Linked DNA regions of Marinagarivorans cellulosilyticus. The protein of the gene in region 2 interacts with the protein of the main gene of each other region in a pairwise test. Links are inferred from orthologs where the notes say so. Each region holds a gene or a part of one and is shown on either strand. Other genes may lie near its edges.

What was found.
Region 1: the proteins of pheT (region 2) and secD interact in binary tests that used the Escherichia coli proteins (3 or more experiments, as listed by UniProt). The link is inferred for Marinagarivorans cellulosilyticus from one-to-one orthologs.

Annotation. Positions count from the first base shown.
Region 1 is NZ_AP023086.1:3,521,110-3,526,223, reverse strand. Bases 1,370-4,269 are described here. They hold secD (protein translocase subunit SecD), read right to left. Parts: upstream 3,815-4,269; coding sequence 1,925-3,814; downstream 1,370-1,924. Other genes in these bases: tgt (tRNA guanosine(34) transglycosylase Tgt), read right to left, coding at 4,002-4,269; secF (protein translocase subunit SecF), read right to left, coding at 1,370-1,902. In the rest of the region: aat (leucyl/phenylalanyl-tRNA--protein transferase), read left to right, coding at 1-256; MARGE09_RS14205 (arginyltransferase), read left to right, coding at 269-985; more of secF, read right to left, coding at 982-1,369; more of tgt, read right to left, coding at 4,270-5,114. UniProt on the Escherichia coli protein: Part of the Sec protein translocase complex. Interacts with the SecYEG preprotein conducting channel. SecDF uses the proton motive force (PMF) to complete protein translocation after the ATP-dependent function of SecA.
Region 2 is NZ_AP023086.1:4,640,981-4,646,671, forward strand. The notes cover bases 2,669-5,691. They hold pheT (phenylalanine--tRNA ligase subunit beta), read right to left. Parts: upstream 5,364-5,691; coding sequence 2,973-5,363; downstream 2,669-2,972. Other genes in these bases: MARGE09_RS18980 (integration host factor subunit alpha), read right to left, coding at 2,669-2,926; pheS (phenylalanine--tRNA ligase subunit alpha), read right to left, coding at 5,408-5,691. Also shown: MARGE09_RS18970 (glycoside hydrolase family 3 N-terminal domain-containing protein), read left to right, coding at 20-2,224; MARGE09_RS18975 (MerR family transcriptional regulator), read right to left, coding at 2,275-2,640; more of MARGE09_RS18980, read right to left, coding at 2,615-2,668.

The sequences.
Region 1 (5,114 bases), 1.1 Mb from region 2 along the record:
TCTTCAGAGTAACGCTTCTAAAATTGCCATTAGTCAATTTTCACACTGGGCTCAAGCACAGGGTTTTGCACTGATAGACTGCCAAGTCGAAAACCCCCACTTGCAAACGCTCGGTGGCAGCTTAATGCCTCGAAAAGCCTTTGAGGAAATCTTGCAACAACACACAACCAGCAAAATGGATCACTTTAAAAAACTGTGGCAAACTCACTCTGGCAACGCCATTTTTAGCAACATAGAGACATCGAATACCGCATAGGACTAGCACACAGTGAGTGACCTTTCAGACCTCAAGCTGTTCACAACAGGTGAGCACGATTGCAGCTATTTAAGCGAGCAAAAAGCCACAACACTTTTTGTAGACCCCACGGCCGCAATAGATAGCGACCTTTACAGCGCACTATCGCAACTCGGATTTAGACGCAGCGGCGGCAATATTTACCGACCACACTGCCACGATTGCTCAGCCTGCATCTCTGTTCGCGTACCGGTGCACAGCTTTATTCCATCACGCAATCAAAAACGGTGCCTGAAGCTCAATAGTGATTTAGATATTGAAGCAACACAACTGCCCAACATGGACGAGCACTACTCGCTGTACGAGCACTACATTGAGGTTCGGCATAACGATGGTGACATGCACCCACCTAGCCGGCAGCAATATCTCGACTTTTTAAACAACCCACTTGGCTGCACCGACTATATTGAATTTAGGGAAAAGGGTGTTCTGATTGGCTGCGCCGTAAGCGATCGACTCGATAATGGGCTATCGGCGATTTACACCTACTTCTGCCCACAACAAACCGCCCGAAGCCTAGGGCGGTTTGCAATACTTTACCAAATAGAGCGAGCGCGACTTTTTAACCTGCCCTACCTTTACTTGGGTTACTGGATAAGAAACTGCGAGAAAATGAATTACAAAAGCCAATATAAGCCACTGCAGTTGCTAATCAACCAACAGTGGATTACAACAAATTCTATCGATTAAGGCAGCTCCTCTAACTCCTCACCCTCCACTTCTACTTTGGGCGGCATTAAATCTTCTTGCGTAACCTTCATGGCCAATAAAATTGCTGAAGCAACGTAAATTGATGAATAGGTTCCCACGCCAACACCAATCAATAAGGCAGTAGCAAAGTTGTGTATCATCTCGCCGCCCACAAAAAATAGCGCAAGCAATACAACAATGGTTGTTCCCGACGTCATCAAGGTACGACCTAGAGTTTGCGTTAAGGAATAATTAACAATTTCAACGACTGACATATCACGCACAATCCGGAAGTTTTCCCGTATCCGGTCATAAACCACGATAGTATCGTTAAGCGAATACCCAATTACAGCCAATATGGCAGCAAGAACGGTCAAATCAAAATCTAACTGAAATAAAGAGAAGATACCTAAAACAATAATGACATCGTGAACCAAAGCGGCCACCGCACCAACAGAAAACTTAAACTGGAAGCGCAATGCAACGTAAACCATCACAACAGCCAAGGCAAACAACATACCTAAACCGCCATCATCACGTAGCTCTTCGCCTATTTGCGGCCCAATAAAAGATGCCTGCTTAACGATAACATCATGATCACCGACATTTAAAACCTGCGTTACTTCGTCCGCTAGGTTTTCAGCATTGCCTTGAATACGCACCATTACATCGGTATCTGCGCCATAGGCAACAACAACTGCGCTTGAATAACCAGCATCCACTAATTGCGAACGCACGTCCTCCAAGTTGGGGGCTTTGGCGTATTCCAACTCAATAGATGTACCGCCTGTGAAATCTAAGCCTAAATTTAAGCCATTGATAAATAAAGAACCAATAGATACAACAATCAGAAGCAGCGAGGAAATTGCCGCTACTCGGCCATAGGCCATGAAATTTATATTTTTACGATCGCTCATATGTGACTCCGTATTAAAAGCGTTATATCGATACTTTGGTAATTTGGCGGCCGCCGTAAATAAGATTAACTACAGCGCGAGTCACCACAATGGCAGTAAACATCGAGGTTAAAATACCGATGGACAAGGTCACAGCAAAACCCTTGACAGGGCCAGAGCCAATCCCGAATAAAATTAACGCAACAATCAATGTTGTAATGTTGGCATCTAAAATGGTGGTAAATGCCCGATCAAAACCTGCATTAATTGCGCTTTGTGGAGGCATACCAGCTTTAAGCTCTTCTTTAATCCTAGAGAAAATAAGCACATTAGCATCGACCGCCATACCCACGGTTAATACAATCCCCGCTAAACCCGGCAATGTTAAGGTGGCAAACGGGCTCATAATGGCAGCAATCAGTGCTACGTTAAAAGCCAAAGCAACATTGGCAGCAATGCCGAATATGCGGTAGTAAAGCAGCATAATAACGACGACCAAAATCATACCAAGCTTTATCGATTTAACACCAAGCTCAATATTTTCAGCACCTAACGATGGGCCGATCGTGCGCTCTTCGACAAAAACCATTGGCGCAGCCAGCGAACCTGCGCGCAGCAAAAGCGCCAATTCGCCCGCTTCGGCCTCACTCAAACCCGTGGTTCTAAACTCACGACCCAGGGCACTTTGAACGGTCGCTAAACTAATAATATTTTTAACAGGAATTTGCTCAACAACTTGGCGCTCGGTACCATCAGGATCTTTTACAAAACGGCTACTTGGGCGATATTCGATAAACAAAACACCTAACCTGCGCCCTACATTATTACGCGTAGCCCGGTGCATAGCCGCACCACCTTCAGCATCTAGCGAAATATTCACTTGCGGCTGGCTAGTATCTGGGTCGAAGCCTCGCGTCGCATTAGTAACACGCTCCCCGGTAATAATAGGACGACGCTCTAAGTAAGAGCCGCCAGTACGCGCTTGCATATCTTCTTGGCGGTGATCAAACTTCTGACGCTGACTAAAGCCAGCATCTGGGCGCGCCTCTAAACGAAACTCCAAATTTGCTGTTTTACCAATCACCTTTTTTGCCCGAGCCGTATCTTGAACACCAGGCAGCTCAACAATAATACGGTTGCGCCCCAAGCGCTGAACCAAAGGCTCCGCAACACCCAATTCATTCACTCGATTGCGCAGTGTTGTTAGGTTTTGAGTAACCGCATGATCTTCAATTTCACGGATAGATTCTTCTGTTAATTTTGCCGTTACGGTAAAAACACCACCCTCGCTAAGCGATTTACGCTGCATTTGCGGTAATTCTTCTTTTATAATTTCAGACAACTGAAGTTGCGCAGCTTCATCAGGCACTGTTACCACGAGCAAACCTTTATCAATTTTCGTTTGCACGTTAAAAATACGCGCCTTACGAACGGCTTTTTTAACGACTTCTTCGCTGTCTTCTAAACGATCATTAACAGCTTTAGGGGTATCAACCTCCAAGACAAAATGCACACCGCCGGCCAAATCTAAGCCTAAATTCATAGGGCTAGCACCCAAATCACGTAACCATTGCGGCGTTGTTTGGGCACTGTTTAAGGCAACAATGTATTTATCACCCTCCCCTTTGCGAGCATTTTTACGATTGATGGCATCTTCAATCGCGCGCTGCGCTTTAAGCTGATCTTCTAATGCGACCAAACGAATCAGCGCAGATCCATTACCTTCTAATACCGCACTTTTATATTCTATATCCTCGGCGGTTAGTGCTTGTTTTACTAACTTGAGCGCTTTTTCATCAACCTGAAGATCAGCAGAGTAACCGCTGATTTGCACCGCTGGGTCGGGCGCATATAAATTCGGTAACGCGTAAACAATGCCAAGCCCCAAAACAACAAGGAGAAGCAAGTACTTCCATAATGGATAACGATTCATGAGAGAGTCCAATGTATTTAATTCTTTAGCTGGCTAGCCATTGCCTGGCGCCGAACAAACTATCAAAACTAGGCGCGTGATTATAACCACTTGGCGTTGAATGTGTTGTTTATGGGGGGCAAAGTCTAGAGTTCAAGCTGTATCTAGCGCACCAAGCCCCATTTTGAGCCACAAAACACATCCGCTACTAGCCGTTAATCGCCTCTAAAGCAGGCACTTCGCGCCCTTGCCTGGCATAAAATTCGGCCACAAAGGCCTCAAGCGCGTTGCGCGAAATCGCATCGCGCAGATCGCTCATCAGATTTTGATAGAAACGCAAGTTGTGAATGGTGTTCAGTTGCGCGCCTAATATTTCCCCACATTTGTCTAGGTGATGCAGGTAGCTTCGGCTGAAATTTTTACACGTGTAACAATCGCATTGGCTATCCAGCGCAGCGGTATCGTGCCGGTGTTTTGCATTGCGGATCTTTATAACACCCTCTTGAGTAAATAAATGTCCATTTCGGGCATTACGCGTTGGCATAACGCAATCAAACATATCAATACCGCGACGAACAGCCTCCACGATATCTTCTGGCTTACCAACCCCCATCAAATAACGAGGCTTGTCCTTAGGCATAACTGGGCCCAAATGGTCTAACACTCTAACCATATCCTCTTTGGGTTCGCCAACGCTAAGGCCACCAATGGCATAGCCATCAAAGCCGATTTCCTCCAGCCCCTGCAAAGACTCCGAACGCAAATGCTCATACATGCCGCCCTGCACAATACCAAAAAGTGCACTTGGGTTATTACCATGCGCCTCTTTACTGCGCTTAGCCCAGCGTAAAGATAAAGCCATCGAATCACGAGCTTCCTTTTCTGACGCGGGGTACGGCGTACACTCGTCAAAAATCATGACGATATCGCTGCCCAAATCACGCTGCACTTGCATGGCAATTTCAGGGTTTAGCTCTACCTTACTGCCATCGATAGGCGATTTAAAAACAACACCCTCTTCGGTAATTTTGCGCATAGCCCCAAGGCTGAACACCTGAAAGCCTCCAGAATCGGTCAATATTGGTTTATCCCACTGCATGAAATCGTGTAAATCACCATGGGCTTTTACCACCTCTGTACCTGGGCGCAACATCAAATGGAAAGTGTTACCCAGCAAAATATGTGCGCCGGTTGCCTCAATATCGGCAGGCGTCATCCCCTTCACTGTTCCGTATGTGCCAACAGGCATAAACGCTGGTGTCTCTACAACACCACGAGGAAATTTAAGCCGCCCTCGTCGCGCACGGGCATTGTGTTCTGG
Region 2 (5,691 bases):
TTGCCTTCGGACTAAGCCTATGTTTGATTATCGCGATGCGACCGCCCCCATTGAAGAACGCGTTAAAAACCTACTCACACAAATGACGCCTGAAGAAAAAATCGGCCAAATGATGGTGCTCCCCTCTAAAGTCGAAGGCAATATCGACAAAATTGAGCAATGGGGTGTCGGCAGTTACTTCCATTGCGCCGGCGACAAAACACAAGAATTGCAACGTCGCGCGGAGAATACTCGTTTAGGCATTCCCATTATTTTTGCGATAGATGCAGTCCACGGTCACTGCTTCGAAAATAACGCCACGGTATTTCCTACCCAACTTGCTGCGTCGTGCTCTTGGGATCACGATGTGATGTACAACATGGGCCGGGTAACAGCTACCGAAGTACGTGGCTGCGGCATTCACTGGACTTTTTCACCGGTGTTATGTGTGGGTCGCGATACACGCTGGGGCCGAATTAACGAAACCTTCGGCGAAGACCCTTGGCTTATTGGCGAAATGGCCACTGCAATAATTAAAGGCTACCAAGGCGACAGCCTAAATGCCGACGACACCGTAATGGCCTGCGCGAAGCATTACGTGGGTTACGGCGAAACTTTAGGCGGGCGCGATGCTTATGAATCCAGCATTTCACAGCGCACCCTGCTTACTCACTTTCTGCCGCCGTTTGAAAAAGCCGTCAAAGAAGGCGGCGTAGCGACACTAATGGCCAGCTATCAATCCATCGATGGCACGCCCTGCTCTGCCGACCCTTGGCTAATGCGCGATATTCCCAAAACGCAATGGGGTATGGATGGCTTTGTGGTGACAGATTGGGACAACGTCGGCGCACTACACGAAAAACAATTTGTTGCTGCCTCTTATGCTGAAGCTGCAAATATCGGTGTCAAAGCAGGCAACGATATGATTATGACAACACTGGCATTTTACGATGCCGCACTAGAGCAACTTAAAAATGGGCAGTTAGAAAGCCATTGGGTTGATGACGCCGTTGCACGTATATTGCGCTATAAATTCAAATTAGGCCTTTTTGATGAGCGCCGCTACTGTGACCTTAGTGCGAAAAAAGAAATCGTCGGCCAACCCGCCCACTGGCAGCATGCCCTCGAAGCTAGCCGCAAAAGCCTTACTCTACTTAAAAATAAAAACAATGCGCTGCCACTAAATGCCGAGCAGCTTAATAAAATATTAGTTGTCGGCCCCAATGCCGACAACGTAAAAGCTCAGCTGGGCGATTGGTCCTTTGGATCTTATCAAGCAGGTGCAACAGACGACAAAATGCACAAAAGCAGTACTGTCACGGTTTTACAAGGCATTAAAACACTGCTTAGCAGCCATAACATTGATACCCCGTACGTACAAGGAGCGCACTGCGCCGATGACGATATCGACAGCATCAGCGAAGCCGTCACTCAAGCGCAGCAAAGCGATGTCCTTATTGCCTGCATAGGCGATACGCTGTCACAACAAGGGGAGTTTCACGACCGCTCCGATTTAAATCTAGGCGGAAAACAACAAGCTCTGCTCGAAGCATTAAAAGCAACAGGCAAGCCATTAATTATTGTTTACATCGCATCAAAACCACTCGCCATTAGCTGGGTAAAAGACAACGCCGATGCGATACTGTGCGCCTTTAATCCTGGCGCCAAAGGCGGTACGGCCATTGCCGAAGCGCTATTTGGCGAGTTCAACCCATCGGGGAAATTAACTATCTCATTTCCTTACAGCGTTGGCCAACTACCCGTTTATTACAACAGCTACCCAGGTTGGCACTCGGTATTATCCGACCGACTCGACGGCGTAGAGCGCTATTTCGATGCTCCCAAAGAGCCTGTTTTCAGCTTTGGCGAAGGGCTTTCGTATACTCAATTTAACTACGCTGACTTACAAATACTTACCCCTAAATTAATAGCAGAACAAACACTGCGTGTATCCGTGCAATTAAGTAACACCGGCGCACGCGAAGGCTGCGAAATTGTTCAACTTTATATTCGCGACCTTTACAGCTCGGTTGTCACCCCTATTAAAAACTTGCGAGCATTCAAACGTGTAACTTTAGCTGCCGGCGAATCGACAGAAGTTATTTTAGAAGTAGCCTACTGGGATTTAGCGCTAATAAATCGCGCACTGGAAAAAGTGGTAGAACCTGGCGAGTTTGAAGTGATGGTGGGTACATCTTCAAAAGATAGTGACTTGTTAAAAGCGCGATTTTGGGTAGAAGACTAAAACCCACATGGCGGTAAATCTTTTGAACATTCCAAGGGTTTACCGCTACTTTATTCTGCACTATCGCCAATATCACCGATAATCGATTCGAGCTCTTCAATCGCCCAACGCAAACTTTGCTCGCTATCGCCCTTAACCGCCGAATCATTTACGCCCTGTGTGAGCTGCTTACGCGCACCCACAATACTAAAACCCTCGTCATAGAGCAGATGGCGAATTTTACGCACCAGCATAATATCTTCATAGGTGTAATAACGGCGATTGCCTCGCCGCTTTTGCGGGTTGAGCACAGAGAATTCCTGCTCCCAGTAACGCAGTACGTGCGCCTTTACTTGGCACAATTCACTAACCTCACTAATCGTAAAATAACGTTTAGTAGGTAGTTCAAAATCATTCAGCGGGGGATGATCGTCCATGGGCATCAATTCTATCGCGAAGCTTTCGCCCCGCTTTAAAGGTCACAACACGGCGCGCTTCGATAGCAAACTCTTCACCCGTTTTAGGGTTGCGCCCCGGGCGAGAGCTTTTATCACGAAGTTCGAAATTGCCAAAACCAGAGATTTTAACCGGCTCGCCATTTTCTAGGGCACTGATAATCTCTTCAAAAAAGCAGTCCACTAACTCCTTTGACTCTTTACGGCTAAAGCCGAGGTCCTGTTGGAGTTTTTCTGCCATTTCCAATTTGGTTAACGAGTGCCCCATATTGCCTCCTAGTGATGACTACCGATAGCGCCAAAGACTAAAAAAATTAACGTAGACATGCACCATAATCTGCAGCCAGCGTTTTTACAACATTATCAACAGCTTGCTGAATTTCTTCGTCTTTTAGCGTACGTTCGTTATGCTGAAAAGTAAGGCTGTAAGCTAGGCTTTTGTGGCCATCCTCTACACCCTGCCCAACATACACATCAAACAACGCTACCGATTTAAAGTACTCGCCAGCAGCGTGCTGTATTGCCACTTCTAACGATGCAGCACTGACGGAATCTGCTACAACCAAGGCTAAATCTCGGCTTACCGCAGGAAAGCGTGATAACGCCTGAAAGGCTGGCACCTTACCGGTTAACAAGGCTTCTAGTGTTAGCTCAAAAACATAGACACTGCCGTTGCAATCCAAAGCTTTTGCCGTAGAAGGATGCAATACACCAACAACCCCGACTCGAGCATCACCCAACATAACTTCGGCACATTGGCCTGGGTGCATATACGGTGCTGGCTGCGCGCTAGGCACAAACGAAAAAGCTGCTTGATTACGAGTAACACCAAGCAGTGCTTCTACATCACCTTTAAGGTCGTAGAAATCGACCTTCTCTTTACCGTGACACCAAGCTGAAGCTTCGCGCGCACCGTACATCAAGCCGGCAATGCGGCGCTCTTGTGGGTAGGCCTGCTCACCTTCACCCTTTTCAAAAACCAAGCCGCTTTCAAAAACGCTTACCCGCGTTTGCTGGCGGTTAAGGTTATAACGCAAGGTTTGCACTAAGCCTGGCAGCAAGCTGGTGCGCATTTCTGCCATATCGGCGCTAATTGGGTTTTTTAGCGCAACAACAGATTTACCCTGCGAAAACTGCTCGTGGACTTTAGGGTCTACAAAGCTATAGGTAATCGCTTCACGGTAACCTCGGGCAACCAAAGCCGCGCTCAAGGCGCGTAGCGATACGCCGTCTTCAGGTGTGGCGGGTAGCTCATTAGCAAATACTGGGGTGCGCGTCGGTAATTTATCGTAGCCATATAAACGCGCTAGCTCTTCAACTAGGTCGGCATCAATCGCGATATCAAAGCGGTAACTTGGCGCAATAAAGTGCCATGCATCATCGGTTTCATCGGTTAACTCTAAGCCTAGGCCGGTTAACATTCGCACCACTTCCGCATCATCTAAACGCAAACCTAATGTTGCTTCTAAACGGTTTTTATTCAGTGCAATAGAGGCAGTCTTGGGCAAATCGTCTGCGTTGAGCGCGCCAAAAACCTCACCCACTGAGCCGCCGCAAATTTCAACAATTAATGCCGTGGCACGCTCTATGGCGGTATTTTGCAAATTGTAATCAACACCGCGTTCAAAGCGATGGGAAGAATCTGTGTGCAAACCGGCGTTGCGCGCACGGCCAGCAATAGCAATGGGCTCAAAAAATGCCGACTCTAGTAATATATCGGTAGTAGCATCACTAACCGCAGAGGCTTTCCCGCCCATTACGCCCGCAAAAGCTAAAGCGCCCACTTCATCAGCGATAACCAACGCATCGCTTTTAAGCGCTACCGTTTGATCATTTAATAACTCGAGCCTTTCACCTTCATTCGCCCAGCGAACAGTAATGCCACCCTGCACTTTTGCGGCATCAAAGGCATGCATTGGCTGACCTAATTCCAGCAAAACATAATTGGTCACATCAACAATAGGGCCCAAGCTTGCAATGCCTGCGCGGCGAAGCTTTTCCACTAACCACAAAGGGCTTTGAGCCGTGCTATTGACGCCCTTAATAATACGGCCAACATATCGCGGGCAAGCTGTGCCTGCCGCTAAAGAAACACCGCGCTTTTCTGAATGCTCGCTGGCAACCTCGGCAATTGTTAGTGCGTTGTATGCACAGTTATTTAGTACCGCTACCTCACGCGCTATACCGCGCAAGCTTAAACAATCGCTGCGATTAGGCGTTAAATCTAATTCCAGAATATTATCATTTAGCTGCAAATAATCCCGCAAATCGGTACCAACAGGAGCATCACTGGCCAATTCCCATAAGCCGCTATCGTCATCACCACAGGCAAGCTCCGTTTGGCCGCACAACATGCCAAACGACTCTACGCCGCGTAACTTGGCTTTTTTGATTTTAAAATCACCCGGCAATTTAGCGCCAATTGTCGCAAACGGAATAACTAAACCTTCGCGGGCATTAGGCGCGCCACACACAACTTGTTTAATACCCTCGGCATGGCCTTCTACCTGACAAACGCGCAATTTTTCTGCATCGGGGTGTGGCGCAACAGCAACAATTTTGCCTACGACTACACCGCTAAACTCTCCGGCTACTGGCTCTACAGCATCAACTTCTAAACCCGCCATAGTGACCTGCGCCACCAATGCTGCGGTATCTATTTCGGGGTTAACCCACTCTCGCAACCAGGATTCACTGATTTTCATAATTTCTATCCAATTCTAATATTCTTTAAAAGGCGACTTTACAATTAAAACTGCTGGAGAAAATCCAAGTCATTTTCAAAGAACATGCGTAAATCTTTTATGCCGTAACGCAGCATCGCCAAGCGCTCTACTCCCATACCAAAAGCAAAGCCGGACACTTTTTCAGGGTCTAAATCACAGGCCCTAAAAACGTTAGGATGGACCATGCCGCAACCGCCCACTTCGAGCCAGCCCGTTTGTTTACACACGCGGCAACCTTCGCCACTGCAGTGCGTACACTGAATATCCATTTCGGCAGATGGCTCTGTAAAAGGAAAATAAGATGGCC